3 regions of the Desulfitobacterium chlororespirans DSM 11544 genome follow, and region 1 is predicted to be linked to each of the others. Evidence: riboswitches for the same ligand, from Rfam matches in the RefSeq annotation. Region 1 holds a riboswitch; each other region holds the start of a gene.
The links. A riboswitch is a leader RNA that binds a small molecule or an ion and turns the genes downstream of it on or off. The one in region 1 is predicted to bind molybdenum cofactor.
Positions count from the first base shown of each region.

Region 2: it holds a riboswitch for molybdenum cofactor, as region 1 does, so the genes downstream of both, BUA14_RS25865 (molybdopterin molybdotransferase MoeA) here and BUA14_RS22955 (heterodisulfide reductase-related iron-sulfur binding cluster) in region 1, are expected to answer to the same signal.
Region 3: it holds a riboswitch for molybdenum cofactor, as region 1 does, so the genes downstream of both, BUA14_RS21000 (molybdopterin-binding protein) here and BUA14_RS22955 (heterodisulfide reductase-related iron-sulfur binding cluster) in region 1, are expected to answer to the same signal.

Region 1 covers NZ_FRDN01000016.1:150,674-161,516, forward strand. Annotated here, with positions in the region: gene BUA14_RS22925 (FecCD family ABC transporter permease) at 1-164, opposite strand, end outside; gene BUA14_RS22930 (GTP-binding protein) at 494-1,192, shown strand; gene BUA14_RS22935 (ATP-binding cassette domain-containing protein) at 1,179-2,210, shown strand; gene BUA14_RS22940 (DUF364 domain-containing protein) at 2,263-3,018, shown strand; gene BUA14_RS22945 (class I SAM-dependent methyltransferase) at 3,034-3,732, shown strand; gene BUA14_RS22950 (nucleoside-triphosphatase) at 3,733-4,251, shown strand; molybdenum cofactor riboswitch at 4,330-4,462, shown strand; gene BUA14_RS22955 (heterodisulfide reductase-related iron-sulfur binding cluster) at 4,589-5,029, shown strand; gene BUA14_RS22960 (DUF2325 domain-containing protein) at 5,031-5,336, shown strand; gene BUA14_RS28160 (hypothetical protein) at 5,503-5,640, shown strand; gene glyQ (glycine--tRNA ligase subunit alpha) at 5,730-6,620, shown strand; gene glyS (glycine--tRNA ligase subunit beta) at 6,622-8,694, shown strand; gene ccpN (transcriptional regulator CcpN) at 8,893-9,540, shown strand; gene BUA14_RS22980 (pyruvate, water dikinase regulatory protein) at 9,578-10,399, shown strand; gene ppdK (pyruvate, phosphate dikinase) at 10,392-10,843, shown strand, end outside.
Region 2 covers NZ_FRDN01000023.1:960-11,802, forward strand. Annotated here, with positions in the region: gene BUA14_RS25845 (sensor histidine kinase) at 259-1,374, shown strand; gene BUA14_RS25850 (response regulator transcription factor) at 1,440-2,126, shown strand; gene BUA14_RS25855 (4Fe-4S dicluster domain-containing protein) at 2,151-2,393, shown strand; cobalamin riboswitch at 2,610-2,788, shown strand; gene BUA14_RS25860 (double-CXXCG motif protein) at 2,945-3,601, shown strand; molybdenum cofactor riboswitch at 3,749-3,881, shown strand; gene BUA14_RS25865 (molybdopterin molybdotransferase MoeA) at 3,987-5,297, shown strand; gene BUA14_RS25870 (nucleotide-binding protein) at 5,312-6,070, shown strand; gene BUA14_RS25875 (nitrogenase component 1) at 6,063-7,304, shown strand; gene BUA14_RS25880 (nitrogenase component 1) at 7,310-8,506, shown strand; gene BUA14_RS25885 (molybdopterin molybdotransferase MoeA) at 8,539-9,741, shown strand; gene BUA14_RS25890 (FecCD family ABC transporter permease) at 9,755-10,777, shown strand; gene BUA14_RS25895 (ABC transporter ATP-binding protein) at 10,777-10,843, shown strand, end outside.
Region 3 covers NZ_FRDN01000014.1:119,496-130,338, reverse strand. Annotated here, with positions in the region: gene BUA14_RS21025 (M42 family metallopeptidase) at 1-787, shown strand, start outside; gene BUA14_RS21020 (AraC family transcriptional regulator) at 987-1,811, shown strand; gene BUA14_RS21015 (DMT family transporter) at 1,835-2,752, shown strand; gene BUA14_RS21010 (4Fe-4S dicluster domain-containing protein) at 2,896-3,492, shown strand; gene BUA14_RS21005 (Crp/Fnr family transcriptional regulator) at 3,497-4,201, opposite strand; molybdenum cofactor riboswitch at 4,335-4,487, shown strand; gene BUA14_RS21000 (molybdopterin-binding protein) at 4,480-5,502, shown strand; gene BUA14_RS20995 (VWA domain-containing protein) at 5,768-7,177, opposite strand; gene BUA14_RS20990 (AAA family ATPase) at 7,192-8,070, opposite strand; gene BUA14_RS20985 (NifB/NifX family molybdenum-iron cluster-binding protein) at 8,236-8,628, shown strand; gene BUA14_RS20975 (PRK06851 family protein) at 9,119-10,219, shown strand; gene gap (type I glyceraldehyde-3-phosphate dehydrogenase) at 10,366-10,843, shown strand, end outside.

The DNA.
Region 1 (10,843 bases):
TCGGCCCAAAATTGTTCGACGGGAAAAATTTTAGATAAGAGAATTCCGAACAATTCCTTGGGTGGAATGGGATAACGGCCAAGCTGAAAAGAAATAATGATGGTTATCAGTAAAAGGAGCCCAAGACCTATAACCATAGAGATGCCTTGGTTTTTATGCTTCATTTTGGTACCGCCTTTAAAAATTAACTGGAGACATTTTTCACGAGGAAAGTTAGGAAGGGTAATTGTTGGGAATTTAATATTTACTAAGATTATACAAGTATAAAAAAATTAAGTCAACGAATATGGACGAACTAAAATAGATATAAATTGATTAAAATAAACTGGAAATAGAGTTTGATTGGTTGTAAGATAAAAACAAAGTGAAATATATGTTGTTATATATATTTATATTAGTTTGAATATAGGGTTCATGCAGAAGGCCAGTTCTTGGCAGAGATATTTCCTAAAATAGTGGGTGATGTGGCACCCGGGCTTGGAGGAGGTTGTCCATGAAGCTTATTACTGTGGCGGGGCCCCCGTCATCAGGCAAGACTTCAGTCATCTTAAGGCTGGTCGAGTCTATGCCGGAAAAGAAGAAGATTGGTGTCGTTAAATTTGACTGTTTGACTTCTTTTGATAATTTGAGCTATGAAGAGGCAGGGATCCCTGTGCAGACCGGCTTTTCGGGGAAAATCTGCCCGGATCATTTCTTTGTCAGCAATATTGAAGATGCAGTGCAGTGGGGGATTCAATCAGGTTATGAACTGCTGATCACAGAAAGTGCGGGGTTATGCAACCGTTGTTCCCCTTATATAAAAGGCATTCTGTCCATTTGTGTCATCGATAATCTGTCCGGTATCAATACCCCCCGCAAAATTGGGCCGATGCTGAAATTTGCCGATATCGTTGTGGTCACTAAGGGAGATATTGTCTCCCAGGCCGAGCGGGAGGTCTTTGCCTTTAATATCACCCAGGTTAATCCCGCCGCCCGGATTGTCTTTGTCAATGGCATCACCGGACAGGGGGCCTTTATCCTTGCCAAGCATTTGCAACAGGCCAGGGACATTGAAACCACCCGGGATATGAAACTGCGCTTCACCACACCGGCAGCGGTCTGTTCCTACTGCACAGGTGAGACGAGGATTGGGGAGCCCTATCAGATGGGAATGATGAAGAAGATGGAGTTTGGCAATGATGAAAAGCAATGATTTTTTGCATCTGGTCCATAACCAAAGCCTAAAGGATGTGCTTGAGGAGTATCCGATTGGAGTCGATTTCCTGACTAATTTACGCTTGGGGGATATCAAGGCCGAACTGACCCTGCCGGAAGCATTGCAGGAGGCGGATCAGGAAGCTCTCGCCGAGTTTGGCATGGATCCTTTCGGAGTAGTGCAGGGTTTTTGCCAGTTTCTGGAGACCTTTTCGCAGCAGAAAGGCTCTCGTGAAGGGATTTCTTTTCTGACCATTCACGGAGGATACAATAAGCGGAAAGAACCTGAGGACATCAATCTCACCATTTATCCCGGTGAGATTATCAGTATTGTCGGCCCCACCGGATCGGGAAAGAGCCGGTTGCTTAATGATATCGAGTGCCTGGCTCAAGGAGATACGCCGACCGGCAGAGTGATCCGGATCAACGGAGCGGAACTGGATGATCTTCAGCGTTTTGAGATGGAAGGGAAATTGGTGGCCCAGCTGTCCCAAAACATGAACTTCGTTATGGATTTGACGGTTCGTGAGTTCCTAGAAATGCATGCCAAGAGCAGGTTGATTCACCATGCGGAGAATATAATTGATCGATGCTTTCAATGCGCCAATAATCTGGCTGGAGAAAAATTTGCCGAGGAGACAAAAGTAACCCAACTCAGCGGCGGACAATCTCGGGCCTTGATGATCGCCGACACAGCGTTTATCAGCGAGTCTCCCATTGTCTTGATCGACGAAATAGAGAACGCGGGAATTGATCGGAGGCAAGCCATCACCCTCTTAGCCGATCGGGAAAAGATTATCTTGATTTCCACTCATGATCCCCTCCTGGGCTTAAGCGCCGATAAACGGATTGTGATTAAGGACGGTGGAATTGCCAAAGTCATCCATACAACAGAGGAAGAAAGAGCCAGCCTAAAAACCATCGAAAAACTGGATAATGTCCTGGGGGAATTGAGAAACCGTCTGCGCTTGGGAGAGATGATTGACCAGCTGCCGGATTGGGCGGTCATTGAATAAGGAGTGAACAATAACTATAAGGATGGAACAATGAGGAAAAGAGGTGCGGAAGATGTGGGAAATCTATGACGCCATGCTCAACGGGATTCCTGAAGATTTTTTGGTGGATGAGCTGGTCTGCGGAACGACCCATTCGGTGATTCGCAGCGGGAACGGAGTGGGTCTGGGCCCCAATCGCCCCTTTGAAACAAGAATGCCCATGCTCACCCAAAACTTGTTAGGCCTGCCATTGCGGGTAGCAGCCGGCTGCGTCAAGTCCTGGAATTATGTTGAAGCTTCCATCGGTTTGGCGGCCATCAACGCCTATTACAACAATCCTCAAGTAGCAAGAGAACATGGTGTCGTCTTCCCGGATGCCAAAAGGGTCGAGGACCGTATGAACGACCCCTTTATCATGTCCCAGAATGAAGTGAAAGGTAAAAAGGTTGGAGTAGTGGGTCACTTCCCCCATTTGGAAAGCCTTCTGGAGCCGATCTGCGATCTTTCTATTCTGGAATGGAGTCCGGAGGAAGGGGACTATCCCCTGCCGGCCAGTGAGTTTATTCTGCCGGAGTGTGACTATGTCTATATCACTTGCGCTTCGGTAGTGGATAAGACGCTGCCCAGGCTCCTGGAATTGTCAAGGAACGCCCGACGGATCACGTTGGTTGGCCCGGGGACCCCGTTGGCTCCTGTACTTTTTGAGCATGGGCTTCAAGAGCTTTCAGGCTTTATGGTTAAAGATAATGCCCGGGCTTTTCGAATCGTAGCCGGGGCCGAGAAAGTGAAGATATATTCCGCGGGACAGAAGGTGACGATAAAAAAATAAGCAAGGGGGAGCAGGATGAATTTCGAATGGAATGAAAATACGGTGAGATGGTATCAGGACGCGGAAAGGTATACCGGTTTTTTCAAGAATATTGCTGAGTTGGTAGGCCCTAAAGTGGCTGAGTACTCTTCTTTATGTGATATTGGCTGCGGAATAGGACTGGTGGATTCACAACTGAGCAAATACATTGACCGCATTACCTGCATCGACAGTCATCCCTATGCCATTGAGATGCTTAGACAAAGGATTCAGGCTGAAAAGATCAGAAATATCACCCCTGTGCTGATGGATTGCAACGCCATCGAGGAGCGGTGGGATGTTATCTTTATCAGTTTTTTCGGCAGTCGTGAGTTGGAACAATTCTTGCCCCGCTGTAAAAGACTTATCGCTGTGGTGGGCAGAAAGAGCCAGACAGAGCTCTATCCGGAAAAGTATCGGAAATTCCAGAAAAACACGTCTGAAGAGGTAGAGGAAAATTTGAACAGCAAGGGCATACCTTATTCCCTTACCGAAACGGCTTTTGAATTTGGCCAGCCCTTCCGGTCGGAGGAAGATGCCCGGGACTTTATCAGGACTCAATCCCATGATATCAACCCCGGAGATTTGGAAGATTTTCTATCGGAACGTCTTGTGGAAACAGGCAAAGAAGATTTTCCCTTCTATCTGCCGCGCCAAAAGGCTGTAGGAATATTTGAAATCGAAGGGAGGCTGTAAATGCACATCTTTTTGACCGGTGAGATCCAAGTGGGCAAAAGTACTATCGTCGATAAGGCACTGGCTCTTTGCAACGTAACCTACGCAGGATTCAGAACCTACTTTGGCCCGGACAGAGGTTCTCCCAACCGGCGGCTTTATCTGGCTGCGGCCTCGGGAGAGAAAGTCTATCAGGAAGAAAACAGTGTGGTTCATTTTTGTGAAAATAGTCCCCCCCAAGTCTTTACGGAGCGGTTCGATGGGTATGGGGCAGAGCTCGTTCGCTGTGCCGGAAACCAGGCCCGGCTTATCGTGATGGATGAATGCGGCAGTCTGGAGCGGGAAGCTCTTGTCTTTCAGCAGGAGATCTTAGCGGCCATAGAAGGTCCGGTTCCGATTCTTGGCGTGCTCAAGCAGGCCAGCAGCGGCTGGACAGACCGGATAAGATGCCATCCCAAGGTAAAGCTGGTTTCTGTGTGTCGGGAAAATCGGGATGCTCTCCCTCTCATCATTGCTTTATATCTGCAGCAGTGTTTTTAATGATTAAAATCAATATGATCAAAACCTATTGAAACATAACTAAACTCAATATATAATGAAAATAATAATTGAGAAAAATTTCATAATGATCTCCGAGCCGGAACAACCTAAAGAGTCATCCATGGTTGGTCGGCCAGGGCTGTATGCCCTCGGGGTATATCCAGAAATGGCTATGCCTTCACGTTTGAAAAGGAGGTGGATTCCCAATATGTTGGGTTTAATAGAGGTTCCACTTTCGTTAAAGTGGAGCCTTTTAGCGTTTTAAAGGGCGGTTGGATTGGAGTCCGCAAACACGGAGAAAGAAGGTTGGTCAACGATGGGACTAAATTGTATAAAAATGTTGGGGATACCGACTTTTGCAGAAAGACCTGATGCCGAATATTTGTTTTTTCCCGGATGTAATTCCTTTGCTGACAGATCAAAATGGGAATGGAACATGGTCTGTATGCAGTTGCTTAGGGATAGAAAAATCGATTTTGCCGTTCTGGGTAAAGATCAGTGGTGTTGTGGGGATAAAGCCTGCCAATTGGGCTATGGAGAGCTTTCAGATTTAATAAGCCAAAGAAATATTACGGCTTGGCATGAGTTGAAAATAAAGAAGATCGTGACAAGTTGTCCCCGTTGTTTTTATAACTTCCAGCATAAATATCGCCGGTATGGCGGAAACTTCGAAGTTATCCTGCTTTCTGAACCTTGTGATGAGTTTCAATACAATGAGGCTGAGACGAGCAATGAAAAGAAATCGAGTATCCAGACTTTACAGGAAGGAGTTTGGTAAAATGAAGTTAGCGATCATAGGCGGATATAATTTTGAGCGGCACAGCAAATCCATGGGCAAGCTGAAAAATATCGAACTGCGCTTCCACGACGGCGTACCCAAAAAAAACAACAAAAAGGTACTGGAAAATCTCATCAAGGACACAGATTGTGTGATTATCGTGCAAATGGTCTGTTCCCATTCCAGCATGTGGGATGCCAAAGATGTGGCCAGAAAATATAATAAGAAGATCTACTACTCCCAGGCGAAGGGACTTGCTTCAGTGCTGACTATGATTGAAAAAGAGCATGGGATTAGGATAGCTTAGTTTGACAAAAGAACCAAATCATACTATAATTATTTCCAAATTGAATCCTATGGTGCGATGATGAGAGGAAGATTCGGGTATCCCTTAAGAGAGTTTGGCAGGGTGGAAACCAGACGGGTAAGCGGATCAGGGCACTTGGAGCACGTTTTAAAGAAGGAGGATTTCCTTGAAAGCTGCCTTTTCAGGAGTTTGGGAACCAGGTGGCTTATATGGAGATCAAGCAGGGTGGAACCGCGGGAAGGATACTCTCGTCCCTGTAGCGAAAGCTACGGGGCGGGAGTTTTTTGCTTTACAGGAAGCATAAAGGCAACCAGGCAGCCGCCTTCACCTAGCCAAGTTTTCTTTAATGTGGTAGCTCAAGAGATTAGGTAGTAAAAAATAGGGAGGTTAACCATGAAATTTCAGGACATGATCCTTTCCCTGAATCAATTTTGGGGAGAACAAGGGTGCATCATTGCTCAGCCTTATGATATGGAAAAAGGCGCCGGAACCTTTAATCCCAACACCTTTTTACGTGCCCTGGGGCCTGAACCATGGAAAGTGGCTTATATCGAGCCTTCCCGTCGTCCTACGGATGGACGCTATGGGGAAAACCCCAACCGTTTACAGCATTATTTCCAATACCAAGTCATTATTAAGCCTTCGCCGGATAATATTCAGGAGCTCTATCTGCAAAGTCTGGAGCGTTTAGGCGTTAATCCCAAAGAGCATGATATTCGCTTTGTGGAAGACAACTGGGAGTCTCCGACTCTGGGGGCCTGGGGGTTAGGTTGGGAAGTTTGGCTGGATGGCATGGAAGTTACTCAGTTCACCTACTTTCAACAATGCGGGGGGATTGACTGCAAACCGGTCTGTGCCGAGATCACTTATGGTCTCGAGCGTTTGGCCATGTATATTCAAAACAAAGAGAGTGTCTATGATATTGAGTATGTAGGAGATATCACTTACGGCGATATCTACCTCCAAAACGAAATCGATTATTCTCATTACAATTTTGAAGCCGCCGATGTAGAAGCCCTGCAAACCTGGTTTGAAATGTATGAGAAGGAAGCCATTCGGATCGTGGAGAAAGGATTGGTCCTTCCTGCTTATGACTATGTCCTGAAATGCTCCCATACCTTCAACCTTCTCGATGCCCGCGGAGCCATCAGTGTGACCGAGCGAACGGGCTATATCGCCCGGGTCCGCAATTTGGCCCGTCTTTGCGCTCAGGCCTATGTAGAGCAACGTGAACGCTTAGGCTACCCCTTACTCAAAGAACAGTCCGGAAAGGAGGCCGAATAAGATGGCTAAGGATTTTCTCTTAGAGATTGGCACAGAAGAGATCCCGGCGAAATTTGCCCCGGGAGTGCTGAACCAACTTCGTGAGCAAGCCCAAAAACACTGTCAGGATCTGCGTCTGGATTATCAAGACCTGAAAGTTTACACTACACCCCGGCGTTTTGCCGTGCTTATTCAAGGCCTGGCCGAAAAACAAACGGATTTTACAGCAGAGGTCAAAGGGCCTGCCGTCAAAGCGGCTTATGATGCGGAGGGGAACCCTACCAAGGCTGCTCAAGGGTTTGCCCGGGGGCAAGGGGTGGAGCCCAAGGATCTTTTCGTTCAGGAATTAAACGGCGTGTCCTATGTCTATGCCCGGAAATTTGAGCTGGGCCAGTCTACTTTGCAATTATTACCCAAGCTTTGCACCGATCTGATCACCGGACTGCATTTTCCCAAGCCCATGCGCTGGGCCGATCTGGAGTTCCGCTTTGCCCGCCCCATTCGCTGGATCGTTGCCTTATTTGGCAGTGAGGTCATCCCCTTTGAGTTTGTGGGGCTGGTAGCAGGAAAAGCCTCCCGGGGACATCGTACCTTAGGCGGACCTGTAACTTTGGATAATCCGGCGGACTATGAAAAACAAATGCTGCAGGCCTTTGTCATGGTGGACCCGGAGCAGCGCCGCCAATCCGTCTGGGAGCAAATCCATGCCCTCGCCGCTAAAGTGGGCGGAGATGTGGAAAAGGATGACGATCTTTTGGATGAAGTAACCCATATCATCGAATATCCTACCGCTCTGCTCGGCGAAGTGGCTTCGAACTATATGCATCTGCCGGAACCGGTGATCACCACTCCGATGAAAGAGCATCAGCGCTATTTCCCCGTACGGGATAAAGAAGGCAAGCTGCTTCCCTATTTCATTACCGTACGCAATGGGGATGATCATGCCTTGGCGAAGGTCAAGGCCGGGAATGAGAAAGTTCTCAAAGCCCGCTTGGAAGATGCGGCCTTCTACTACCGTGAAGACCAGAAAACACCTCTTGCTGAGTTAGTCGAAAAGCTGGATAAAGTCACCTACCATGAGAAATTAGGCAGTGTCCGCCAGCGGGTCGAGCGGATGCGGACCCTGGCCCGGGGGATAGCAGCTCGGCTGGGGATGGAGAGCGAAAAGCAGGACTTGGTTGAGCGGACGGCACTGCTGGCCAAAGCGGATCTGGTGACGTTGATGGTCTATGATTTTCCGGAACTTCAAGGGATTATGGGAGCGGATTATGCCCGCATGGTTGGTGAAAAGCCCGAAGTCTGCACAGGCATTCTTGAACATTATCAGCCGCGTTTCGCTGGAGATGACTTGCCGCAATCCTACACCGGACAAATCGTCAGTGTTGCCGATAAGCTGGATGCGATCGTGGGTGCCTTTGGCATCGGGATTCAGCCTACCGGGTCTCAGGACCCCTATGCCTTAAGACGTCAAGCTCAAGGGGTCGTAGGGATCATTCTGGAAGCAGGCTGGGATATCTCTTTGGAACAGCTGATTGCTGCTTCTTATGTAAGCTTTGCTGAGCAAGGAATCAGTCTGCTTCCTTTAGCCGATCTGCAAAGTGCTCTCCAGGATTTCTTCCAGCAGCGGCTGCGTTTTGTGCTTCAGGAGCAAGGGGCGCGTTACGATACCCTTGATGCGGTCCTCGCCCAGGGCAGCAATCAAATCACGCGGGCAGCCAGGAAGGCCCAAGTTCTGGCAGCCAAGCGGGAAACAACGGAATTCATTCCCTACTCCCAAGCTTATATTCGCTGCTTGAATCTCAGTAAAAAGGCTCAAACTCAGCCTTTGGACCCTAAGAATCTTATCGATCCTACAGAAATTGCCCTGGCTGCAGCTCTTGTCCAGAGACAGGAAGCTTTTGCCGCCCTGATTGAAAAGGGTGACTACGCAGAAGCCTATGCTTTGGCTTCTGAACTCATCCCCATGATTGAAGCATTATTTAATGCGGTCATGATCATGGTGGAAGATGAGAGCCTCAAGCAAGCCCGTCTGGCTCTCCTCGGTGAATGCGTCGCCATCCTCGGCTGCCTGGGAGATCTCAGCCTCTTAGCATAATTGGATAAACCACTGCGGCGCTTTTGCATAATTTCAGCAGAAGCGCCGTTATTTTTTTTTGAATTGGATACTATAAGTTGAAGGAAATAGAAAAATTGTGTGGAATATTTATCTGTATTGCGCAGATTAGTATGTCACATTTAGCACGTATAAGGAATATATGTATACACGAGTGAGAGATGAATGAGGTGAAAAGGGTTGGAGTTTACGGAACGTCAAGCAAGAATTGTAGAAATCGTAAAGAATTCAAGCCCAATTACTGGGGAACAAATCGCTGCAAAGCTTGATTTGACACGAGCGACCCTGCGTCCTGACCTGACGATTTTAACCATGGCAGGGGTCCTCGAAGCCCGACCGAGGGTAGGATACTTTTATAAGGAGAAGAAGAAAACATCACCTTATATGGATCGACTTCGCCAGCTCAGGGTGGGTGATTTTAAATCCCTTCCCATATCTATCCGGGAAAGCATCAGTATTTATGATGCCATAGTCACTATGTTTACCCAAAATGTGGGAAGTCTGACAGTGGTTGGGGAAGGCCAAACCTTAAGGGGAATGGTGTCCCGGAAAGATTTGCTTAAATCTACCCTGGGTAAAACCGATCTTCAGCAGGTTCCCGTGAGTATCATTATGACCCGGATGCCTAATATTATTATGACGACAGCGGACGAACCGGTTCTCGAAGCAGCAAGGAAATTAACCCTGCATCAAATTGACACCTTGCCTGTTGTAGAAGCCTTTATTGATGAAAAAGGTGAGGAGCGCTATGAAGTCATAGGACGTTTCACCAAGACGAACGTTACAAAACTCTTTGTTCAGATCGGGTCATTAGGTGCCCAATCATGACCTTTTGGACCCTAATAATTGACCTCGGAGGTGTACAGTGACAAAGGAAATGCCTGTCATATACATAATTTCAGATGCTTTGGGTGAGACGGCTGAATATGTCAGCCGGGCAGCGGCAGCTCAATTTTCGGGGATTCGGACCAAAATCCGCAAGGTACCCTATGTGCAGGATGAAATCCACATTGACGAAATTCTCGAAGAAGCAGCCAAGGAGCAAGCGATTATTGCCTACACCCTTGTGGTAAAAAAACTGCGGAATTATTTAGAAGAAAAAGCCCAAGACTATGGATTGCGAACCGTGGATATTCTCGGCCCTCTGATTAAGATGCTTGCCGATCAGACCGGCCTTTTGCCGAGTTATACTCCTAATGTAACTCATATATTGGATGAACAGTATTTTCGTAAAGTGGATGCCATTGAATTTGCGGTAAAATATGATGATGGCAAGGATCCCCGGGGAGTGCTTTTGGCGGATGTGGTGCTGATCGGAGTTTCCCGGACATCAAAAACCCCTTTAAGCATGTACCTGGCCCATAAAGGCATCAAGGCGGCCAATATTCCTCTGGTCCCTGAAGTCTCTCCGCCTCAGGAACTTTTCAGAGTTCCCTCACAGAAAGTCATTGGCTTGACGTTAAAGCCGGATCTATTGAATCAAATTCGCACGGAACGGTTAAGGACTTTAGGATTAGGATCCAGTGCGGATTATGCAAATTATGAGCGCATTGTGGAAGAACTGGAATATGCCCGGGGGATTATGCGTAAAGTAGGTTGCCCGATCATTGATGCCACGGGAAAGGCTATTGAAGAAACGGCATCAAGAATACTGGAGATATTGTATAAGGGGGAGCGAAATGTCTAAGAAGTTTGTTTATTTATTTCGTGAAGGTCAGGCTTCCATGCGGGATTTATTAGGCGGTAAGGGTGCCAATTTGGCAGAGATGACCAATATCGGGCTGCCCGTACCTCCAGGGTTCACTATTACCACAGAAGCATGCAATGACTATTATGCCCTGGGTCGCAACCTGCCGGAAGGGCTATGGGAGCAGATTGGTCCGGCTTTAGGAGATATAGAAAAGGCTACAGGGAAAAAATTCGGGGACAAAGACAATCCCTTGTTGGTCTCCGTCCGTTCCGGAGCGAAATTCTCCATGCCCGGTATGATGGATACCATCCTTAATCTCGGACTTAATGATGAGACAGTAGAGGGTCTTGCTGCCTCTACTCAGAATGCCCGTTTTGCCTATGACAGCTACCGGCGTTTTATTCAAATGTTCGGTGATGTGGTGCTGGAAGTAGAGCATCA
Region 2 (10,843 bases), on a different contig from region 1:
TTTATGCCTATGACTCTACGAGCGATAGAGGGTATTGGACCGGGTTTAGGGACATAGTAAAGGAAAAAGCAAAAGCTGGCTGCCGCGAAAATTGTGGCAGTCAGCTTTTTTGCAGGCAGGAACAAAAAATAAAATTCCTCTTGATTTTTATAAAGTTTTTATAATTGGTTTATAAGATATTTAAAATAATGAAGTAAAATTAAAACAAGTAAATTGGTGGATTGATGTTAAGGGTTATTTTAGGTAGAGGGTGATGGATTGAGACCAGATAAAAAGTTTCATAAATTGTATCATGAGGAGTTTCATAAAGGCAGGCAGCACGGGGAATCTCAGAAATTGCGCAGGTCCATAAAGTTTCTGCGCCCGGTCGGCGTCGTTTTGAATTTGCTTCTTTTATACCTGCTCTTTCAATGGATCGGGCTCAAAGCCATTGCTGTATTTTTTGCCTTGATCCTCATTACCCGAGAAATACTCCAGCTCGGTTTTTTCCGGCGCCTGGAGAAGCGGGTCTTTAAACCGATGGAACAATTAAAGCAGGGTTTTGACGAAATCGCCAAAGGAAATTATCAAGTGTCAATTGAGCCGGAAGTCGAAAATGAATTCACGCAGCTGATTTACGCCTTTAATGAAATGGCTTCCAAACTGCAGGCAAGCGAAAGAAGCAATCAGGAGTATGAGAAAAACCGAAAGACTCTGGTGGCCAACATCTCCCATGATCTAAAAACGCCGATTACCTCGATCCAGGGCTATCTGGAAGTAATTCTTGAGGGGTGCGTCAGCGAACCGGAGAAAATAAAGCGTTACCTGGAGACGATTTACAGCAATACTGCGTATATGAATAAGCTGATTGATGATCTGTTTTTGTTTTCCAAGCTGGATATGGACAAAGTGGAGATGAATTATGAAGTCCTGAGTATAGGCGCCTACCTGGACGATTTAGCTACCGAGTTAAAGTTTGAGTTTGAAGAAAGACAATTCAAATTTTCCTATCAGAAAAGAACGGATCGGGATTATACGGTCAATATTGATGGGAAGCGGGTGTATCAAGGGATCCGCAATATCATCGATAATGCCATGAAATATGGGCCGGAGCAGGATTTAAAGGTGACAATGGAGTTATATGCTCAGAAAGATGATATCTGTATCGACATTGCCGACAATGGTCCGGGGATTTCGGAAGAGCAGCTGCCCCATATTTTTAACCGCTTTTACCGGATTGACACGGAGCGCTCCAAAGATTTCGTAAGTACAGGGCTGGGTTTGGCCATAGCTAAGGAGCTGATTGAAGCTCAGAGGGGCACAATCTCAGTTGCCAGTACAGGTGAGGCCGGCTCCTGCTTTACCATAAAGCTGCCTATTATTAAATCATCTTAATACACATCGTTCTGCTCGAAATAATATAGCTCAATCGTAACAATAGGATGGGAGGGCCTATGGTAATGAAAAATATTCTGATCATTGAAGATGATGTCAATATTGCCGAACTGGAACGAGATTATCTGCAGCTTAACGGCTATAAAGTGGATATCGTCTTGGATGGAGCAACAGGGCTGAAGAAAGCTGTCTCCGGGACTTATGATATTCTGATCGTCGATTTAATGCTGCCCCAGTTGGATGGTTTTGAGATCATTAAAGAAGTCCGCAAGAAGTTGGAGATTCCCATTATAGTCCTGTCGGCCCGCAGTGAAGATATTGATAAAATCAGGGGACTGGATTACGGTGCCGACGATTATTTGACGAAACCTTTCAGCCCCGCGGAACTGATGGCCCGCATCAGATCCCATTTGAAACGATACGAACGTCTGACAGGTAAACACCAAAGCTCAGAAGTGATCAATCACCGTGGACTGGAAATCAATACCGCTTCCCATAAAGTCTATGTCAATGGCAAAGAAGTTCAATTCACCGCCAAGGAATATGAACTCCTGCTCTTCTTTGCTTCCAACCCGAATATACTTTTCAGCAAGGAGCGCATCTTTGATCTGCTTTGGGGCGCGGAGTCCTACGGGGATCTGGCAACCGTCCCGGTTCATATTCAAAAGATCAGGAAGAAAATCGAAAGAGACCCGGCTAACCCGGAATATATAGAGACCATCTGGGGAACCGGTTACCGGTTTAATCCATAAAATTTAATTTAGGAGTGTTGATTTATGAGTGTAAACATCAATCTGAATCGGTGTGATGGCTGCGGATTATGTGTCAGTAAATGTCCGGCTAAAGTATTGGAATTACAAGAAGTTAAGCAGGCAGATTATAATCAGCTTAATATGATTGGAAAATTAAAGATCAAAGTCAAGGGTAATTCGAGAGCCTATGTCAGCAATGAATCCGCCTGTATAGCTTGTAAAATGTGTCAAAATAACTGCCATGAGAGGGCGATTAAAGTCGGTTGATGGGTTAATGACATTCGAAATTCCCAAACGTTTGGGAATTTCAGATGAAAGGTTATAGTGGAATGGGGGGCTAAAATAGGATATGAATCCGATTTTGCAACTGCATTAGATAGCCTCAAGGGCATTGCTCATTTTGAGTGATGCTCTTTGTTGTAGGCAAAATATTCTGTTGACTTACAGTGGTACTTGATATAATGTTGATTATAAGGAAAAACTGAATATCAGGCGGAATAGGGTTGCTTAAATGCATTAATAGGGAACTCCGGTGCGAAGCCGGGACAGCCCCGCTACTGTAAGAAGGACGAGCCCCTTAGAGGATCCACTGGTGAAAACCGGGAAGGTAAGGGATGAGGATGAGTTCAAGTCAGGATACCTGCCCCATTCCAGAAACACAAGTTTTCGGGGGAGAATAAGTGTGGTGAATTTAAGGGTAGGATGATCGCTCATCTTTACCTTATTACATGATGTCTGCCAGAGCCGAATACACCGGCTCTTTTTTTTATTATCGGAGTATATGTTGGAAAGTAGAGTATATATTGGAAGGTGATGGGATGCGCTATTATTGTTTGGAAATTGATGAAGGAGAAAAAGAGCCCTACGCCTATGGGGTAAGTGTAACCGAATGGCCAAGAAAAGAAATCCATTGTCCCCTATGCCAAAGAGAATGGAAAAAAAGCACAATGCATGATTTGGGAACCGATACACCTATTGCTTTATCTAACGATAATTATCCTGATTTTCTCTGGTTTTATATCAATCATATCTCCGGGAAGGCCAAGGACGTCCTGGAAAGAGAAAAGATTACGGGGTACAGCTTAGAGAAAGCCCATGTACTATCCATCCGTGATTTATCGGATCTGCAGCTAACGGAGCTCAGGCGCCAGGGCATCAGAGTCCATAAGATATCCAAAGAGCCGCCGGCCTATTACAAGCTTCATGTCGCTGTCAGCGCCGAATTTTATAAAAAATCAAATGTTATTCTGCTCAATCGTTGTCCGGAATGCGGCTATGAAACCTATAGTGCCGAGAGCAAGGAGCGGATTGAAGCGCGGGATTACCTTTATTTAAGAGAAGAATCCCTCAAGGGAGTGGATCTGTTCAGGGCCAAGGGCTACGGAGTTACTGTGTATTGCTCTGAACGATTTGTTGAAGTCTATAAAAGACACGAGCTGACAGGGCTGACCTTTACCGAGATGGAAGTGCTTTGAGATCAGGCACTTCTTTTTTTGTGTGAAAACATAACTCCATATAACCTAATTTCATAACTGGATATAACCTAATTTAATGTAAAATAAAATCAGGATATTTATTTTTGTGTTGATTTATGTTATGTTATGTTCATGAACAAACAATGAAATTGAATAGTTTTCCGAGCTCCTTTGTCTAAAAGACTATCTCATGACGGAGGAGCCTGAGCAAACCGCTCACGGGGTCAGTCAGGAAACCAGCTGGCCTTCACTGATGAAAAGGAAGCAGAAAATACAGGATTGACAGATCGGGTGCTGGCTTTTGCTGTTTTCATCATCGGGCGGTTTTGCTTTGGAAAGGCAGGCCGCTTTTTCTGTTGGTATTGTTTTTATAAGGAGAAACACCATGGCAAACAATCAGCATGATCACATCAGCTGCCCCTCCTCATCCTGTATCGGTTGTGCCACACGCTGTCATCGGCAGCAGAATGATCCGTTCTCCCGGGATGAGGCCTTGGCGATCCTTTTCGACCAGGCCAAATTTGAACTGGCCAAGGAATTCGTACCACTGAATGAAGCCTTGGGCCGGGTGACTTCGGAACCGACCTATGCAGCCTTTTCGGTGCCTTCGGCAGATACCGCTCAGCATGACGGAATTATGGTGAACTGGGAACAGGCTAAAAAGCTGCTTGAGAGCGGCAGCCGGGTGCTGGCTGAACATGAATTTTGTCTCCGGGCGATGGGTGCGGTGATCGAACCGCCTTTTGATACAGTGATCCCTTTGGAACAGGTAAAGCATTGGACAGATGGAAGAGTGGAAATCAAGGCGTTGCCCGCACCGGGGCAGGGAATCAAGCGGGCAGGCAGTAGCATCCGGGAGGGTGAGCGGCTTGTTCCGGCCAATTACCGCCTGAACCCGGCGAATCTCTCGATCCTGCGTTTTGCCGGAGTGGAAACGGTAACCGTATGGAAAAAGCCCAAAGCCGCCATCATTCCGGTGGGGGACGACCTGGTGGCACCCGGCCGCCGGCCCGGCCCCGGACAGGTGGTGGAGTCGGACAGCATTCTCTTGGCAGGGATCCTTCGGGAATGCGGCGGGGAGGCCTGGACAGAACCGGTGGCAGGGGATGGGGAAGATCTGATCTGCCAGGCTATTCTGCAGGTTATCTCCCGTTGTGATGTGCTGATCCTGATCGGGGGCTTGGGCCGCAGCGGAGCCCGGTATGGAGATTATACTGTCCAGGCTGTTGAAAAGCTGGGCAGAGTGCTGGTCCAGGGCATGGGATTCAACCCTGGTGGGAAAGCCATGCTGCTGGGAGAAATTCAGGGAAAATGTGTCGTGGGAATTCCCGCGCCTCCTCATGCGGCTCTGACTCAGGCTGAGCAGTACCTGCCCGCGATTATGGAACGCTTTCTGGGTTGTCCGTGTTATGAGCGGCCGGAGATCAAAGCCCGGCTGTATGAGGATTACCAAAGTGGAATCCGCTCCGGCCGTCATGCTCATGTAGGTCTCAGTTGGACCGGAGAGGAGTATGAGATTGTTCCTATCCGGATGGGAGACACAGTGGACTGTTTTGTCAATGCCACGGGGATTTTGATGGAGGAAGCTGAGGACCGTTTGCTAAAAAAGGGGGAACCAGCTACAGTACGGCTGCTTTGCGGCGAAAAGACGCTCAGGCAGCGCAGTCAAACTGGGCAGGACAATCCCACCGGGTAAGGAGTGCATAAACCATGATTAGAGCAGCTATTTACGGTAAGGGAGGGATTGGCAAATCCACCACCACCTCCAATTTGGCGGTGGCCTTGAGCGAGATGGGCTATAAAGTGATGCAGATCGGCTGCGATCCCAAGGCGGATTCCACGCGGATGCTGACCGGGGGCCGGGCCATTCCCACCGTATTGGAGCTGGTGCGCAGCAGACGGGATGACCTGCAGGTGAGCGACTTTGTACAGGAGGGCTATAACGGGGTACTTTGTGTGGAAGCAGGCGGTCCCATGCCCGGCATCGGCTGTGCGGGACGGGGAATTATCACCGCTTTTGATACCTTGGCGGAAATGAAAGCTTATGAAGTCTACCAGCCGGATATCGTGCTTTACGATGTGTTGGGGGATGTGGTCTGCGGCGGCTTCGCCATGCCTCTGCGGGGCGAATATACGGATGTGGTCTTTATCGTTACCTCGGGAGAGATGATGTCTATGTATGCAGCTTCCAATATCGCCGCAGCTTTGGCCAATTTCCGCAGCCGGGACTATGCCCGTTACGGAGGGCTGATCCTGAACCGGCGCAATGTGGACAAGGAGCTGGAGTTGGTGCAGCAGCTGGCGGCGGAAACCCAGGGCGAGCTTATTGCCGTTATTCCCCGGGCGGCCGAGATCCAGAAGGGGGAAGAGCAGGGCAAGACGGTTATGGAGATTTTTCCGGAAACGGAGATTGCCCAAGGCTACCGCACTCTGGCCCGGCGCTTCCTTGAGGTGTGCGGACATGAGTAAAAGGGTTCAAAATAATCTTCTTTATTATATTCCCAACCGGAGCAGGTCAAAAACGATTCTGCGCATCCCGGAAAGCCACAGTCTCCATATCTGCCCCACGGCCTGCGGCCGCCGCAACGCTATCCGCGCTTTGCAAAACGGGGAAAAGGAGTTTCTCTCCTTTCTATATATTGGGGAAGAGGATGCGGTTTCCGGACAATATGTGGAGAATATCGGCGATGCGGTGGAGGAGCTCCTGGAAGTGCTGGAGCCGGTGCCCAAGGCCTTTGTGCTGTACTTCAACTGTATCGACGATTTTCTGGGTACTGATGAAAAAGCTCTTTTGCGGGAGCTGAAAAGCCGTTTTCCCGGGCTTTATTTCACAGTTTGCCATATCAATCCCGTGGTGGCTGATGAAAAAATATCCCAGGGCATGCGCAAGCATAACCAGATGTATGGGCTGCTGGAGTATACGGAGCAAAAGGAAAATAGCCTCAATTTCATCGGCAATTATGTTTCCCTCGACCCGGAGAGCGAGTTGTTTACTGTCCTGAAGGAGTGGGGGATTGACACGATACGGGAGCTTTTCACCTGTGAGACCTTTGCGGACTATCAGAAGATGGCCTCCAGCCGGTTAAACCTGGTCCTGATGCCGATGGGTCAGGTTGCCGCTCAGAACATGGCGGCAAAGCTGGGCATTCCTTATTATGACAACCCGGTTTCCTATGATATAAAGGAAGTTTTGCAGCATTATCAAGATCTCGCCGACCTGTTGGGCAAGCCCTGCCCGGATTTTGGCGGGGAGATCCGGCAGACCCTGCTGGACATCATAGTCGCCAGAGAAATGGTGGGGGATATTCCGATTGTTGTGGATTCTTCCGCCTCTATGCGGCCCTTTGCCTTGGCCAAGGCTCTTCTGGGCTACGGCTTTCAAGTGAAGGCGGTCTTTGCCCCCCATTCTCCCCGGGAGGATGCTGAGGAGCGGCAATGGCTGGCCGATCATCACCCTCAGGTCAACGTTATCAACCGGGAGGGTGTCAAAGCCGTTGCCGGTTATGGCCTGGACAAGGAATGCATGGCAATTGGCTATGACTGCGCTTTTTTGCTGAAGGCCAGGTATTTTGTGAATATGTTCAATGACGAATCCCATTATGGGTTCCACGGTATTCGCAAGCTGATGGGGCTGATGGGCAAAGCTGCCGCCAGGTCAGCGGACTGGGAACACCTGAATGAGAAAAAGGATGAGGGGAAGTGAGCATCATGGAACGGCTAGCTGTCTATCTCCCGCCTTTTGCCAGCGATTACTCCGGAGTCTGCTCTGCGCTGTATGAATTGAACTGTCTGATCATTATCGATGATGCCTCATGCTGTACCCGCAATTATGTCACCTATGACGAACCCCGCTGGACGGAAAGCACGCGCAGCACCTTTGGTTCCAATCTAAGAACCATTGAAGCAGTGCTGGGGGATGAAGAACGGCTGATCAGCCAAACGATTGAAGCGGCAGAGAAGCTCAAGCCGGAATTCATTGCTCTTCTGGGCAGCCCTGTGCCGGCGATCATCGGCAGGGATATGAAGGGTATCGCCCGGGAGATTGAGGCGCGCAGCGGTTTTGCGGCCTTAGGATTTGATACGACTGGATTTTCTTATTACAACAAAGGAATTTCGGCCGCCCACCTGCGGCTGCTCCAGCGATTCGCTGTCCCCGGAATCCCAACGGCTGCCGGACAGGTGAATATTTTAGGCCTGACTCCCCTGGATTTCTCGGCCAATGATAACAGCAAAGACTTAATTCGCCTGCTGGAGGATAATGGCTTCCAGGTCGGCGGGAGTTTCTGGATGGGGACGGAACTGGATCAGCTGCGGCGGGCCCCCGCCGCGGAGGTCAATCTGGTAGTATCCCAGTCCGGTTGGGCGGCCGCCCAATACCTCTATAAAAATTACGGTATTCCCTATGTGGCGGCGGCTCCTTTAGGGATAAGGCACAGCAGGATTGTGCTGGAGGCTTTAGGGCAGACCATGGCGGATAAACAAAATCGTCTGCTCAAGGGCACCCCAGCCGCCGAGGGCGGAGCCTGGCCGGCGGCAGAAGGAACAGGGGCTTTGCTGATTATCGGCGATCAGGTGATGGCCAATTCTTTGCGGGCCGCTCTCCGGCAAGCCGGTTGCCGGCAGGAGATCACCGTGGCCAGCTTCTTTGACCTGGAACCGGAATTGGCTTTACCCGGCGATTTGCTGCTGAAAAGCGAAAAGCAGCTGATTAAGCTTTTGCGCAGCGGCGTTTATACAAGGCTTATCGCCGATCCGCTGATTCTCAGTATTCCTGCCGCAGCCGGGCTTAAGGGCCATAGCCTCCCGCACCCGGCCATATCCAGCCTGCTGCACTGGCAGGATGTGCCTCTTTTCCTCGGCGGAGAATTTGAAAAGCTCATTTTGAGCTGGAGTGACGGCAATTAAAGAATAATTTAACAAAGCAAAGGAGAAACAACATGAGTGAAGATACGAATTCGTTTATCACCAGAGCGGATGCTTTGGAGCTGCTCACCAGCTCCTGGAATCCGGAACAGGAAAGGGAATGGGTCTCCTTAAAAGATGCTTTAGGGCGGGTTACGGCAAAACCCCTCTACTCTCAAAATACCATGCCCGTTTACCGCATCTCCCAGTTGGATGGCATTGCGGTCCGCTCCAGTGATTTTATTAATGGCGTCCCCGATACCTCGGACTGGGTGAAAGGTGTGGACTATGTTCAGGCCGATACCGGAGATGATTTCCCCGATGAGTTTGATACGGTTATTCCCGTCGAGGATACTCATTACGACAGCGACGGCCGGCTTGGTTTGGCCAAGGGTCTTACTCTGAAAGCAGGAGACTGTGTAGGAGCGGCAGGAACAGCAGTGCGGCAGGGTGATCTGATCGTCGACGCTCAGGTCAGGCTGACTCCTTTGCACCTCAGCATGCTGGCTCTGAGCGGAATTTATCATTTGGAAGTGCTCCGGAAGCCCAGAGTCATTTATATCCCCACCGGCAGCGAGCTGATTACAGCCGGAATCAGACCGGAGCGCGGTCAAACCATCGAGAGCAACAGCCTGATGGTAACCGCTTTGCTGGAGCAATGGGGAGCGGATGTGACCTGCTATCCCATTATCAAGGACAAGCCTGAGGAATTGGCGGAAGCTTTGGATAAAGCCCTACAGGCCGCTGATCTTGTTTTAATCAACGGTGGCTCATCCAGAGGCGCCGAGGATTTCAACACCGCTCTCCTGAGGAAAAGGGCCGATCTTTTCCGGCACGGGGTCAGGGCTATTCCCGGCAGACCGGTGGGTATGGCCATCATCAATGGTAAACCGGTGATCAATATGCCCGGACCTACTTTTGCCACGTTTTTGGCCATGGATTGGTGTGTCTCCGGTCTGGTTCATCATTATTACGGACTGCCGGCACCCCAGCGGCCGAAAGTCAAAGTCAGCTTAACGAAAGCTCTTGAGAAGCGACCTGATTACGAATTCTATTTCAGGATGATGGTGACCGGGAAGGACGGGGGCTATGAAGCCACTCCTCTGGGCTGGGATCGGAATCTGCCCGACTCCCTGCTGAAAATGGATGCAATTTTGATCGTGCCCATCGGTGTCTCGGGGTATCAAGCAGGGGAAGAAGTTGAAGTGGAGCTCATGTGCGGGCCTGAAAATCTATAAAGGGGAGTCAAGATTGAAGATCAGAAACAGTGAATATTTTAGTGTCAAGATCCTTCTTCTGGTGGCTTTAACGGTGGTACTGTTTTTCGGCTCCTTTCTGGTCGGACGCTATCCGATTCCGCCGCAGACGGTCATGGATATCATCCTCTCCCAATTTTTACCCATCCCCCAATACTGGGATTCCACCCTGGAAACGGTGGTTATGCAGGTGCGCTTGCCCAGGATCGCCCTCGGCATTTTGGTGGGAGGGGCCCTGTCCGTTTCCGGTGCTTCTTACCAGACTCTGTTTAAGAACCCTATGGTCTCACCGGATCTGCTGGGCGTGTCGGCGGGGGCGGGCTTCGGGGCGGCTCTGGCTATGATCAATAATGGCTCATGGTGGCAGATCCAGACCACGGCCTTTACTTTTGGCATGATCGCCGTCATAGCCGCTTATATCATCGCTTATGTCTTCGGAAAGCAAACGATTACGATCCTGATCCTGGGCGGAGTTGTGGTTTCCAGCCTGTTTCAGTCTTTGATTTCTATTATTAAGACCTTAGCCGATACGGAAAACCAATTGCCGGCTATTACCTTCTGGCTGATGGGAGGCCTGGGCAAAGGGGCTAATCAGGATGTTCTGCTGATGCTGCCGGCCATGGTGCTTTCCTTGGCGCTCCTCTTCCTGTTTCGCAATCAAATCAATGCTCTGGCTGCCGGGGAGGATGAGGCGGCCACGATGGGTGTCAATGTGCCTCTGGTCAAGCTGATAGTCATCTGCAGCTCCACTCTGATGACGGTTTGCTCCGTCAGTATCTGCGGTATTATCGGCTGGGTGGGCATGGTCGTCCCCCATATTGCCCGGATGCTTACCGGTGCCAATTACTCTAAGCTGGTGGCCACATCCTTCTTTATCGGCGGAATTTTTCTGCTCCTGATCGATAATATCATTCGCGGTGTGGAAGGGGTTGAACTCCCCCTCGGCGTACTGACAGCTTTGGTGGGTACCCCTGTCTTTGTCCTCCTGCTGTCCAGAGTGAAAAAGGGGTGGTCCTGATGCTGAGTGTCCAAAACTTAAGTTTTCACTACCAACCGGAACGAATCATCCTCAAAGATATTTCCT
Region 3 (10,843 bases), on a different contig from region 1:
GATCACACATATTGATGAGAAGGGGTTTTTGCGTTTTGCCCCCCTGGGCGGTGTCTCGATTCAGGGGTTGCCTCACCGCCGCGTTCAGTTTCAAAACGGGCTCATGGGCACCATTGGCGTCGAGAAGCTTGAAAAACCCACCGATTTAAAGCTGAATAAGCTCTATATTGATATCGGAGCCACTTCCTTAGAGGAAAGCAAAGCTAAGGTGCAGGTGGGAGAAAGCGCTGTCTTTGTGGGAAGCTTCCACAAACAAGCAAAGCGCCTGACTTCCAAAGCTATGGATGACAGGGTGGGCTGCTTTATCGCTATCGAAGTGCTGAAACGCCTCCAAACCCAGCATGAAGTGTATTTTGTCTTTACAGTACAGGAAGAGGTGGGGGTTCGTGGTGCCCAAACGGCAGCCTTTGCCCTGGAACCCGATCTAGCGCTGGCGGTGGATGTTACCGGAACGGGGGACACCCCCAAGTCCCATCCGATGGATGTGAAGCTGGGCCAAGGGGTAGCGATCAAGGTATTTGACCGTTCCATGATTACCCATCCCAAGATCAAGTCCTGGATGGCGCAAACCGCTGAACAGCATCACATCCCTTATCAATGGGAGGTTCTCGAATTTGGCGGTACCGATTCCGGAGCTATCCATCTCAGCAAAGGAGGGATCCCTTCCGGGGTCGTGTCCATTCCTACCCGCTATATTCACAGTCCCTCGGAAATGGTGGATCAAGGGGATATCGAGGGAGCGGCTCAATTGCTGCTGGCTCTTTTGGAAGGACCTGCTGAATTGTAAGTTTATCCGTCATTGGTTGTTCTGTTCAGCATTCATTATCGAGAGTGCAAAAAGCCGGATTCCCACTATAGACTTGGTGGGAGTCCGGCTTTTTGTTTTTAAGATCTCCAGGACAGGTAAAGGGCAATATCATACAAGAACGCCCTTGCGGCCTGTGGTACACTAAAGAGCAGATACCTGAGAAAGGAGGATAAGTTTTATGAAACAGGAAATGAGAATCGTAAAATATGACCCTGAATTGAAGGTTGAAGCCTATCATTTTCAAGGGATTATGCAGAAGTTTCCCAACCATTTTCATGAGTATTATGTGATTGGGTTTATTGAAAAAGGTCAGCGGTTTTTATCCTGCAAAAATAAGGAATATACCATTGAGCCGGGTGATCTTCTGATCTTCAATCCCCGCGACAATCATACTTGCGAACAAATGGACGGCAAAACATTGGATTATCGCTGTATCAATATCCAGCCGGAAATTATGAGCAAGGCGGTCTTGGAAATAACAGGTGAAGAGTATTTGCCTTATTTTACCTCTCAAGTCGTTTTTCATAGCGAATTGGTTTCTATACTCCGGGAGCTGCACCAAATGCTTATGGAGGAAGAAAAAGATTTCAGGAAAGAGGAACTATTCTTCTTCCTTTTAGAGCAGCTCATAGCAGACTATACAGAGCAGGCCATAACGACTGCAACTGCAGAGCAAAGCGCTGAAGCACGAGCTATCTGTGAATTCTTAGAAAAACACTATATGGAAACTATCACCCTGGCTGACTTAGGCAATTTGACCGGGCTGAGCAAATACTACCTGCTTCGTTCCTTTACAAAGCAAAAAGGTATCTCCCCCTATAGCTATTTGGAAACGATACGGATTGGCAAAGCAAAGAAAATGCTGGAGCAGGGGATGTTGCCCATTGACGTGGCGCTGCAGACCGGGTTTACCGATCAAAGCCATTTTTCCAACTTCTTTAAAAAGTTTATCGGGCTGACTCCAAAACAATACATGAACATTTTTAAGAATGCTCAAAGCTGATTTTTGGAATGGAAAGGATTTTCATGGACACAAAGAAAGAGATTCAGGGACATTTGTTGGCATTTATGACGATTTTTATTTGGGGTACAACCTTTATATCCACCAAGTTGCTTTTAGAATCAATAACGCCTGTGGAAATACTCTTCCTAAGGTTTGCGATTGGTTTTCTTGTCTTGCTCCTCGCTTATCCTCACAGGCTCAGGCTCAGGGAACGAAAGCAGGAGCTATATTTTGCCGCTGCCGGTTTATGCGGGGTTACCCTGTATTTCCTGCTCGAAAATATAGCCCTGACCTATACCTTTGCCGCCAATGTAGGGGTAATTGTCGCAATCTCACCGTTTTTTACCGCCCTGTTGGCTCATCTGTTTTTAGAGACAGAGACCTTGCGATTGCGGTTTTTCATGGGTTTCAGCGTTGCGGTTGTCGGGATTATCCTGATCAGCTTTAACGGAAGCAACAACCTGCAACTGAATCCGTTGGGAGATATCCTGGCCGTCTTAGCTGCCGTGGTATGGGCCGCCTATTCTGTTTTGACAAAGAAAATAAGCGGGTTTCACTACAACACCATTCAGGCAACACGGAGAATTTTCTTCTATGGGTTGATGTTTATGATACCCGCTTTAGGCATAGTTGGGTTCAATCCAGACATAACTGAACTAACACGACCGGCTAACCTATTCAATATCCTGTTTTTAGGGTTGGGAGCATCGGCGCTTTGCTTTGTAACCTGGAACTCGGCGGTGAAACTATTGGGTGCAGTGAAAACCAGCGTTTATATTTATCTGGTTCCCGTCATAACCGTTATTACTGCCGTTATTGTGCTGCATGAGGAAATTACCGGAGCTTCAGTATTGGGAATTGTGCTGACATTAACAGGGTTATTGATTTCGGAGAGGAAAGGCAAGCATATCCCTCAGCAGACAGACGCGAGTAAGGCTTAACAACACAAATGATAGTTTAAGCATAGTCAAATGGCTATGCTTTTTATTTGCCGCTATGAATTTGAGAAGTGTGACCCAAAACACAGCACCAGAGCCTGAGAATGGTACAATAGGTTCAAATGATGAGCAATGGAGGAGGCATAATGATCGATCATCCTGGCTTTGTCCTGGAGCATTGTCGGAAAAATTGCGGTAAATCTGCTCAGGACTGGTCTTTATTACACCAGCAGTTAGAGCAGATGTTCAAAGATCTGGATTTATTATCCCATTTGCAGCAGAAGTTTCCGGTGATTCATTATCATCATTTACCGAAGATAAGCATAGCCGGTTGTCCTAACGCTTGTTCCCAGCCTCAAATCAAAGATATCGGTCTGACCGGTTTTCTTATGCCTAAGCTTACAGAGGCAAGGTGTACGGGCTGCCAGGCCTGCTGCCGTTCTTGTCAGGAAGGTGCCTTATCCTGGCAGGGAGAGCTGGAATTTGAACCGACGAAGTGCATTGGCTGCGGGGATTGTGTGCGTTCCTGCCCCACAGGCAAAATCCTTCCCGGGGAATCGGGATGGACTCTTCATCTCGGTGGACGCCTGGGAAGGCATCCCCAATTGGCGCGATTGTCCAGGGAAAAGCTTCAGACTTCTGAACTTCCCCGGATCATTGGCCGCATCCTTGAAGACTATATAGACAATGGCCTGCCTCAGGAAAGGCTTACTCATTTTCTGGACCGTCGACCACATCTGTAAGGTTTTATAAAGAGTTTTGGCGTTCGTGAATCCAGCCCCTCAGCTGGTCTAAATCGCTGATGGTGATTTGTTTTTTCTCCATTTTAAGTATTCCTAAATCCCGCAATTGGCTTAAGATGCGGCTCACGGATTCCCGCGCTAAGCTGCACATTCCCGCCAGCTCGGTAGCGGTAAGAGGAACAGTGATCAGAATTCCCTCAGGGGTCTCCTGGCCGTGGACATGAGCCAGAGCAAAGAGTTTGGCCCCCAGCCGGGAACGAGCATCCCCCAGGGCGATGTTTTTAATTTGCCGGTAGGCTCTGCGGAGATCCAAAGCCATGTTTTGATAAAAAGGCAGGAGGGTGGAAGGATTCTCCTTAAAATACTGGACCAGTGCCTTGCGATCCAAAACGAAAACATCGGAGGCTTCAGCAGTGAGGGCTGCATAAGGATAAGCTTTATTATCTAAAACAACTTCCGGAAAAAACGCGGGCGGCTGCAGAATCCGGAAAATTTTTTCGGTAAATTCACTCATAAGCAGGATTTGAATGCGGCCTTTGAGTAAAAAATAAACTGAATTGCTTTCTTCACCGAAAAAGAAAAGGAATTGCTTTGCCGCATAATGGCGCACCCGCCCGTGAGCAGAACAAAACTCCCAAAATGAATCGGGCAGTTCCTGCCAGTTAGGATTGCTTTTAAATATTTCAAACCCGGTGATATTACTAGCCATACTTCTCTTCCTCTCATAAACTATTGAAGTATATTATGAAGAAAATTCTCTATCCCTTGGCAGAAACCCTTTAAAATTCGAAAAAACCATTTTCTTGAGCAGTGAGACATTCCCTGATCGCTGCTTATGGTTTATAATAGGGAATGGCCGAGCCATATTTCCTACTGACTGAAGCAAGTCTCACGCTATCTACGGAATTTTGGCCGTTTCAGAAATGTCTGAAACCAGGGTGTGCTTAGAAATGAACATGCCTTCCGTAAAGAAAAGGAGGAACCCCTATGCAGAAGATTAAAGTACAGGATGCGATCGGATCGGTGCTTATGCACGATCTGACACAAATTATCCCAGGAAAAACAAAAGACGCCCGCTTTAGAAAGGGGCATGTGATCAAAGAGGAGGATATCCCAACCCTGCTTAGTATGGGAAAAGAGCATATTTTTGTGTGGGATCAGACTCCGGGTCTTATTCACGAAGATGAAGCAGCGGAGCGTCTGGCCAAAGCTGTGGCCGGTCCGGGGCTTTCCTTCAGTGAAACGAAAGAGGGAAAGGTCAATTTGATTGCTGAAGAGGATGGCTTAATCTATGCTTCGGAAGAAGGGATCTATGCCCTGAATTCGTTAGAATATATTATCCTCGCTACTCTTCATAATCATCGCCCGGTGAAGAAAGGGCAGAAGATAGCCGGGACCAGAGTGGTTCCTTTGATGATCGATGAAAATGTCGTGATCGAAGCGGAAGGAATCGCCCGCCGCTTTGGGGAACCCATTCTGCAAATCCGCCCCCTGCAATCCAAAAAGGTTGGGGTGGTGACCACGGGAAGTGAAGTATACCATGGCCGGATCCAGGATAAATTCGGACCGGTTCTTCAGGGAAAAGTGGCCGAATGGGGTTCTGTCCTGCTGGGGCAAACCTTCGCCGACGATGATGTGGAGATGATTCAGGAACGCATCCGCGAGCATATCGAACAAGGCGCGGAAATGGTTCTGGTCACCGGCGGCATGTCCGTGGATCCCGATGATTTAACCCCTACAGCTATCAAAGGTCTGGGTGGAGAGTTGATCACTTATGGTACTCCTGTTCTTCCCGGAGCCATGCTGTTGCTGGCTTACCTGGATGATATCCCGATTCTGGGCTTGCCCGGATGTGTCATGTATTCAAGAAAAACGGTCTTTGATCTGGTGGCCACCCGCATCCTGGCCGGTGAGCGGCTTACCCGCCTGGAAATTGCCAAATACGGTCATGGCGGCTTGTGCCTGGAGTGTCCGGAATGTACCTATCCCCACTGTTCCTTCGGCAAATAAGTGTTAAAGAAAACCCGGCTTCGCCGTGCCTTAAACGCATACTTACGAAGGAGGCGAAGTCGCTGGTTGCCCTTATGCTTAGAAAGTATATAGCGCAAGCTTATACTTTCTGATAGTGCAAGGTAAGGGAGCCTCACCCAACGGCTTTAGGTAATTTAAAGCAGTCGGTGAGGCTCCCTTTTTTACAACCATTGCTCAGCCAAATTACCAACCGGTTGGTAATTTGGCTGAGCAATGGACTGTTGATAAAAGAGCTGGCGCTTCTTCAGGAGAAGACTTTTTTAGAGATTCGCCATAAATCGCTGAGGTTCCGGCAGGGAAAAACCCGGGTGCAATAGTTCCTGTACTCACCCATAAGATTGTCCGGCAAAGTCCAATCCTTTTCAGCCAAGGGGTTCAGCCAGAAGACATGCTTAACCTTCCCTTGGATCTCCTGCAGATAGTCCGCTTGGGCAGGGCGGAAATTGTTGCGGCCATCTCCCATAATCAAGATGGTCCCCCGAGTGGAAAGTGAGGGCAAAACATCCCGGGCAAAGTCTTTAAATACCTTGCCATAATCGGTAAAGCCGGAAGAATGCTTACGGCCCCAGGAACGGATCTCGGCCATGGAGTCACCGCTTGCCAGCCATTCTTCATGGGTGATATCCCAGAGTCCATCAATAAAAAGGTAAAGCCGCACTTTACGAAAGCGGGATTTCATGCGTTGGCATAAGTAGAGAAGGAATTGCGAGAAGGGAGCCACGGAATTGGATACATCGCATAAGACAATGAGCTCGGGATGCTTTAAGGCAGGGGTTTCATACTCGAAGCGAAAGACAGAGCCATTACCCCGCACCATTTCTTTGAGCAAAGAGGAGAGGCGTAGTCTGCCCCGGGGAGCCTTTTTTTTCCGCAAGCCCCGGTGAACGGCCAATTGGTTGCCCATCTGCCGGAGCGCTTGCTGGACCATCCCTTCTTCAGCGGCGGTAAATGAATTCAGGGGCTTAAAGCGCCAATTTATTTCACGGAAGCTGTCCCAGCGGTTTTGCTCGGATAAGCGTTCCTGCCAAAGGACCTGGTGAATCCGGCGCTGCCAGAAGTCCCGATAAGCTTCAAATTTGAGCCACTGATCTTCCGGGACTTCCCCCCGGCCTTTAGCCAGCTCCAAAGAATTGGACCAAGTCAAAAACCCTGACTGTCCCAGGATGAATCTGACCTGCTTTCCCAAATCGAGTTCCTGTGTTTCTTCTTCCTCGATGGTACTGGGGAACCCTTTAAGGCCCATCAAATAGTGGAGATCCGGCATTTGAAAGGAAATTGCCCGGGATGGAGAGGACTCTTCCGCTGATTTAAGGTGCAGGGTGATTCCTCCTTGCCCGGTACCGATGCCCTGATGGGAGCCATCCCCAGCCTCCTCTTGATCTGAGCCTGTACATTGCCCCGGGGCGGTAGGTTCTGAATCCGGAGAGGAGGATGGAGCTGAAGCCAAGAGTTCATAGATCATGTCGAAAAGCGGCTGATCTTCTTGGCGATGGATGAAGAGAGATTTAAGCACGAGCTTAGGTGCCAGGTCCGGGTACCGGGTTAAGGCCTTTAAAGCATCCTGAACCTCGTCCAGCGTGATATCGATGCCCACTGAGCGCAGTGCCGAGATAAGCTTCAGCAGCTGCCAGCCGTTGATCGTTAATTCGTTCATGACTGCACCCCGTCCTAGGCCTGGGTTCTTCTGGCAGCTTCCTGTTGCCAGGCTTTTAAACGATCCTCAAGTTTCGCCAAATCACTGGGATATTTTAAAAGTATGGATAGGGTACCTGACAATTGCTGCATATCGAGGGAGTCCTGGCGCAGAATATGGAGGGCACGGGCAAAGTCCATGCTTTCGGAGACACTGGGCAATTTGCGCAAAGGGATCTTGCGGATTTTGGCCACAAATTCACAGACATCCTGAATTAAGGCCGCGGCAATTTCCGGACACCGCTGAGCGAGAATCCTCATTTCCTGTTCCACATCGGGATAAGCTAAAAGCAGATGAACACATCGCCTTCTTAAAGCTTCGGAAAGATCCCGGGTGTTGTTGCTGGTTAAGAGGACTATGGGGGAATTTTGGGCTTTAAAGGTTCCTACATCCGGGATGGTGACTTGAAATTCGGCAAGCAGCTCCAGCAAAAAGCTTTCAAATTCTTCATCGCTTTTGTCCAGTTCATCAATTAAAAGAATAACAGGCTCTTCCGCAAGCACAGTTTGCAGCAAAGGCCTGGCCAATAAAAACTCCGGCCCATAAATATTCTCCTTAATCTCTTCCCAGCCGGAGATTCCCACCTGCAGGCGCAGCAATTGTTTGGCATAGTCCCATTCGTAAAGGGCTTTGTTTAAATCCAGCCCTTCATAGCACTGGAGGCGGATCAGTCTGCAGCCGGTGCTGCGCGCCAGGGCCAGGGCCAGCTGAGTTTTGCCGACTCCCGCCGGTCCTTCAATAAGACAGGGCTTGTGAAGGGCCAGGGCCAAAAATAAAGTGGTCCCTTTATCCTGATCAAGGATATAACCTTCCTGTTCCAAAGCATTCATTAATTCATGAGGAGATTCCCACATTATGAATCCTCCCTTCCAGACTTTACTAGAATTTTACACGCTTTATCAAAGATTGACAATTGCAAATAAGGGAGTTAGGATAAGCTTGACATCCCCCGGTATTCTGTAACACTTAAACTATTGAGGGGTTATCTAACATACATATCGAAAGGCAGGTAGAATTTCATGAACAAAAAAATTGCCATCCCTACAGAAGGGGAGAAGGTTAATGCTCATTTTGGCCGCAGTCAGGCCTTTACCCTTTTCCTCATTGAAGAGGGTAAGGTGTCCGGTCAGGAACGGATTGACACGGCTGATTTCCAGCACCAGCATGAAGGAATCGCCCAGCTTCTCAAGTCAAAAGGCGTGGAAGCTGTTATCTGTGGCGGGATTGGCCCCGGAGCCATCACCGGTTTGGAAAATGCCGGAATAGAGGTGTTAAGAGGAGCCAATGGCCCGGCTTTGGAGGCAGCTCAATCTTATGGGGCAGGGACCTTCGTCTCCACCAATGCTGTCTGCAATCATAGTCATGACCACGATCACCACGGTCACGGTCATGATCACCATCATCATCATTAATGAGATTAATCTTTAACTTTAGGTAACTGCATATTGATCAGCAAATTAACTCAGAATAAATCATGGGTGCTCAAACTATAGCGTAGAAAGGGCGGATTACGGCATGGGAAAACATAAAAAAGTCTCACGTCCAAAATCTCCTGTTACCGTGAGAGACCCCCATTATCAGGAGTATGATAAGCAAAAAGAGCGGAACATCTACGACTACAAAGGATACAGGCATCCGTAAACCATGGGAGGGGACAGTCCAACTGTTCCCTCTTTTTTTCACTGTTAGAAAGTATAACTTCGTTTATACTTTCCTCCAGCATAAGTGCAACCAATGATTTCGCCTTTCTGGATGCGTGATTAAAAGGCAAACAAGCGGGTCGGCAGTGTCTTCGGGTGAAACCGGGTTTTCTATACATTCGACAGGGATTTTCGTCACGCTTGAACCTGTTCATGAATATACTTAGTGTTGCAGGAATATAGCATGGAAAGGGGAGTCCTTATGGCCAAGAATCCAGTTATTAGAAAAATGTTCCCCGGTGGTGTTACTTATCTTGGTTTTTACTCCTATTATCATTACCTGGCGGACGCTACCGCCCGGCATATCTATGTGATCAAGGGTGGCCCAGGTGTGGGAAAATCGACCTTCATGAAAAAAATTGGGGAAGAAATGCTCAAAGCAGGTTTTGATCTGGAGTATCATTGTTGTTCCTCCGATAATCAGTCCATAGACGGTATTGTTATTCCGGAGCTGGGGATTGCTTTACTGGACGGTACTGCTCCCCATGTGGTGGACCCCAAGATCCCCGGTGCAGTTGACGAGATCATTAATCTGGGCGAATACTGGGATGAATCCTTGATCCGGCCTTACAAAAAAGAGATTATTGCTTGCAGTCAGGAGATCAGCGGCTGCTTTGAAAGCGCTTATTTTGCCTTGAAGGATGCCAAAAACGCCATGGATGAGTGGGAATTCTATATTAAGCCCTATCAGGATTGGCAAACGATCAATCAAATCTACCTTAAAACGAAGCATGAGCTTTTTAAAACCCCGTCAAGCCAAGGCACCGGCAAAACCCGTCATTTATTTGCCTGGGCTCATACTCCTCAAGGCAGAACCCAACATATTGACAGCCTTATTCAAGGCATGGATTTTCTGTATTCTTTAAAGGGGCAGGCCGGAACAGGAAAATCGACCCTTTTGGCACGCCTGGCCGAGGAGGCTGAAGTTCTCAATTATGATCTGGAAATCTATCATAATGCCCTTGAGCCGGATAAGATCGATCTGCTCCTTATTCCTGAGCTGTATACTGCTTTGGTGATCTCTTCAGAGCATTATCCCTATCATCCGGAATTCAGCGGTACCCATCATGCGCTTGATTTCGACAGTGGCCTTGATAGAACAGGATTGGTCAGCACCTTAGAGTTTATTGATTCGTGCCGAAGCAGGGTTGAAGAGAGCATACTGCGGGCCCAATCCCACTCGCAAAGGGCCAAAACCCTCCATGATCAACTGGAAGAATATTATATCCCAGCCATGGATTTTGAGGCTATAGATGAGAAACGCCGTTCTATTTTAAAGTCGATCATGGAAAATTATTCATAAAGTCTGGACCATAGACATTTTATCAGGTATTCTATAGATAAGGGGCAAGACTTACTAATGCAGAGCAACAGGCTGTGCAATTTTTTTATCTTGCTGGGGAACTATAACTTGGATATGAAGGTTGATTTTAAGGAGGGTTTTCCTGAATGAGTGTGCGAATTGCAATTAACGGCTTTGGGCGAATCGGTCGGCTTTCCATGCGGGCAATCCTGGAACGAAAAAGTTCCCTGGACATTGTTGCTGTTAATGATCTGGGGAGTCCGGATCTGTTAGGTCATTTATTCAAGTATGATTCAATTCACGATATCCTGCCTTATGATGTTGAGGTAAAAGAAAATACTCTTGAAGTTTTGGACCAAAAGGTGACTTTTTTGGCGGAAAAAGATCCCGGGAAACTTCCCTGGCGGGAGCTGGGGGTAGATCTGGTGATTGAAGCTACGGGACGCTTTACCAAGCGGGAGCAAGCGGCGTTGCATCTCCAGGCCGGAGCGAAAAAGGTGATCATTTCCGCTCCGGGAAAAGACGAAGATATCACGATTGTCATGGGGGTAAACGAACAGCTCTATAACCCCGCTGAGCACCATATCCTCTCCAATGCCTCCTGTACCACCAATGGTTTGGCTC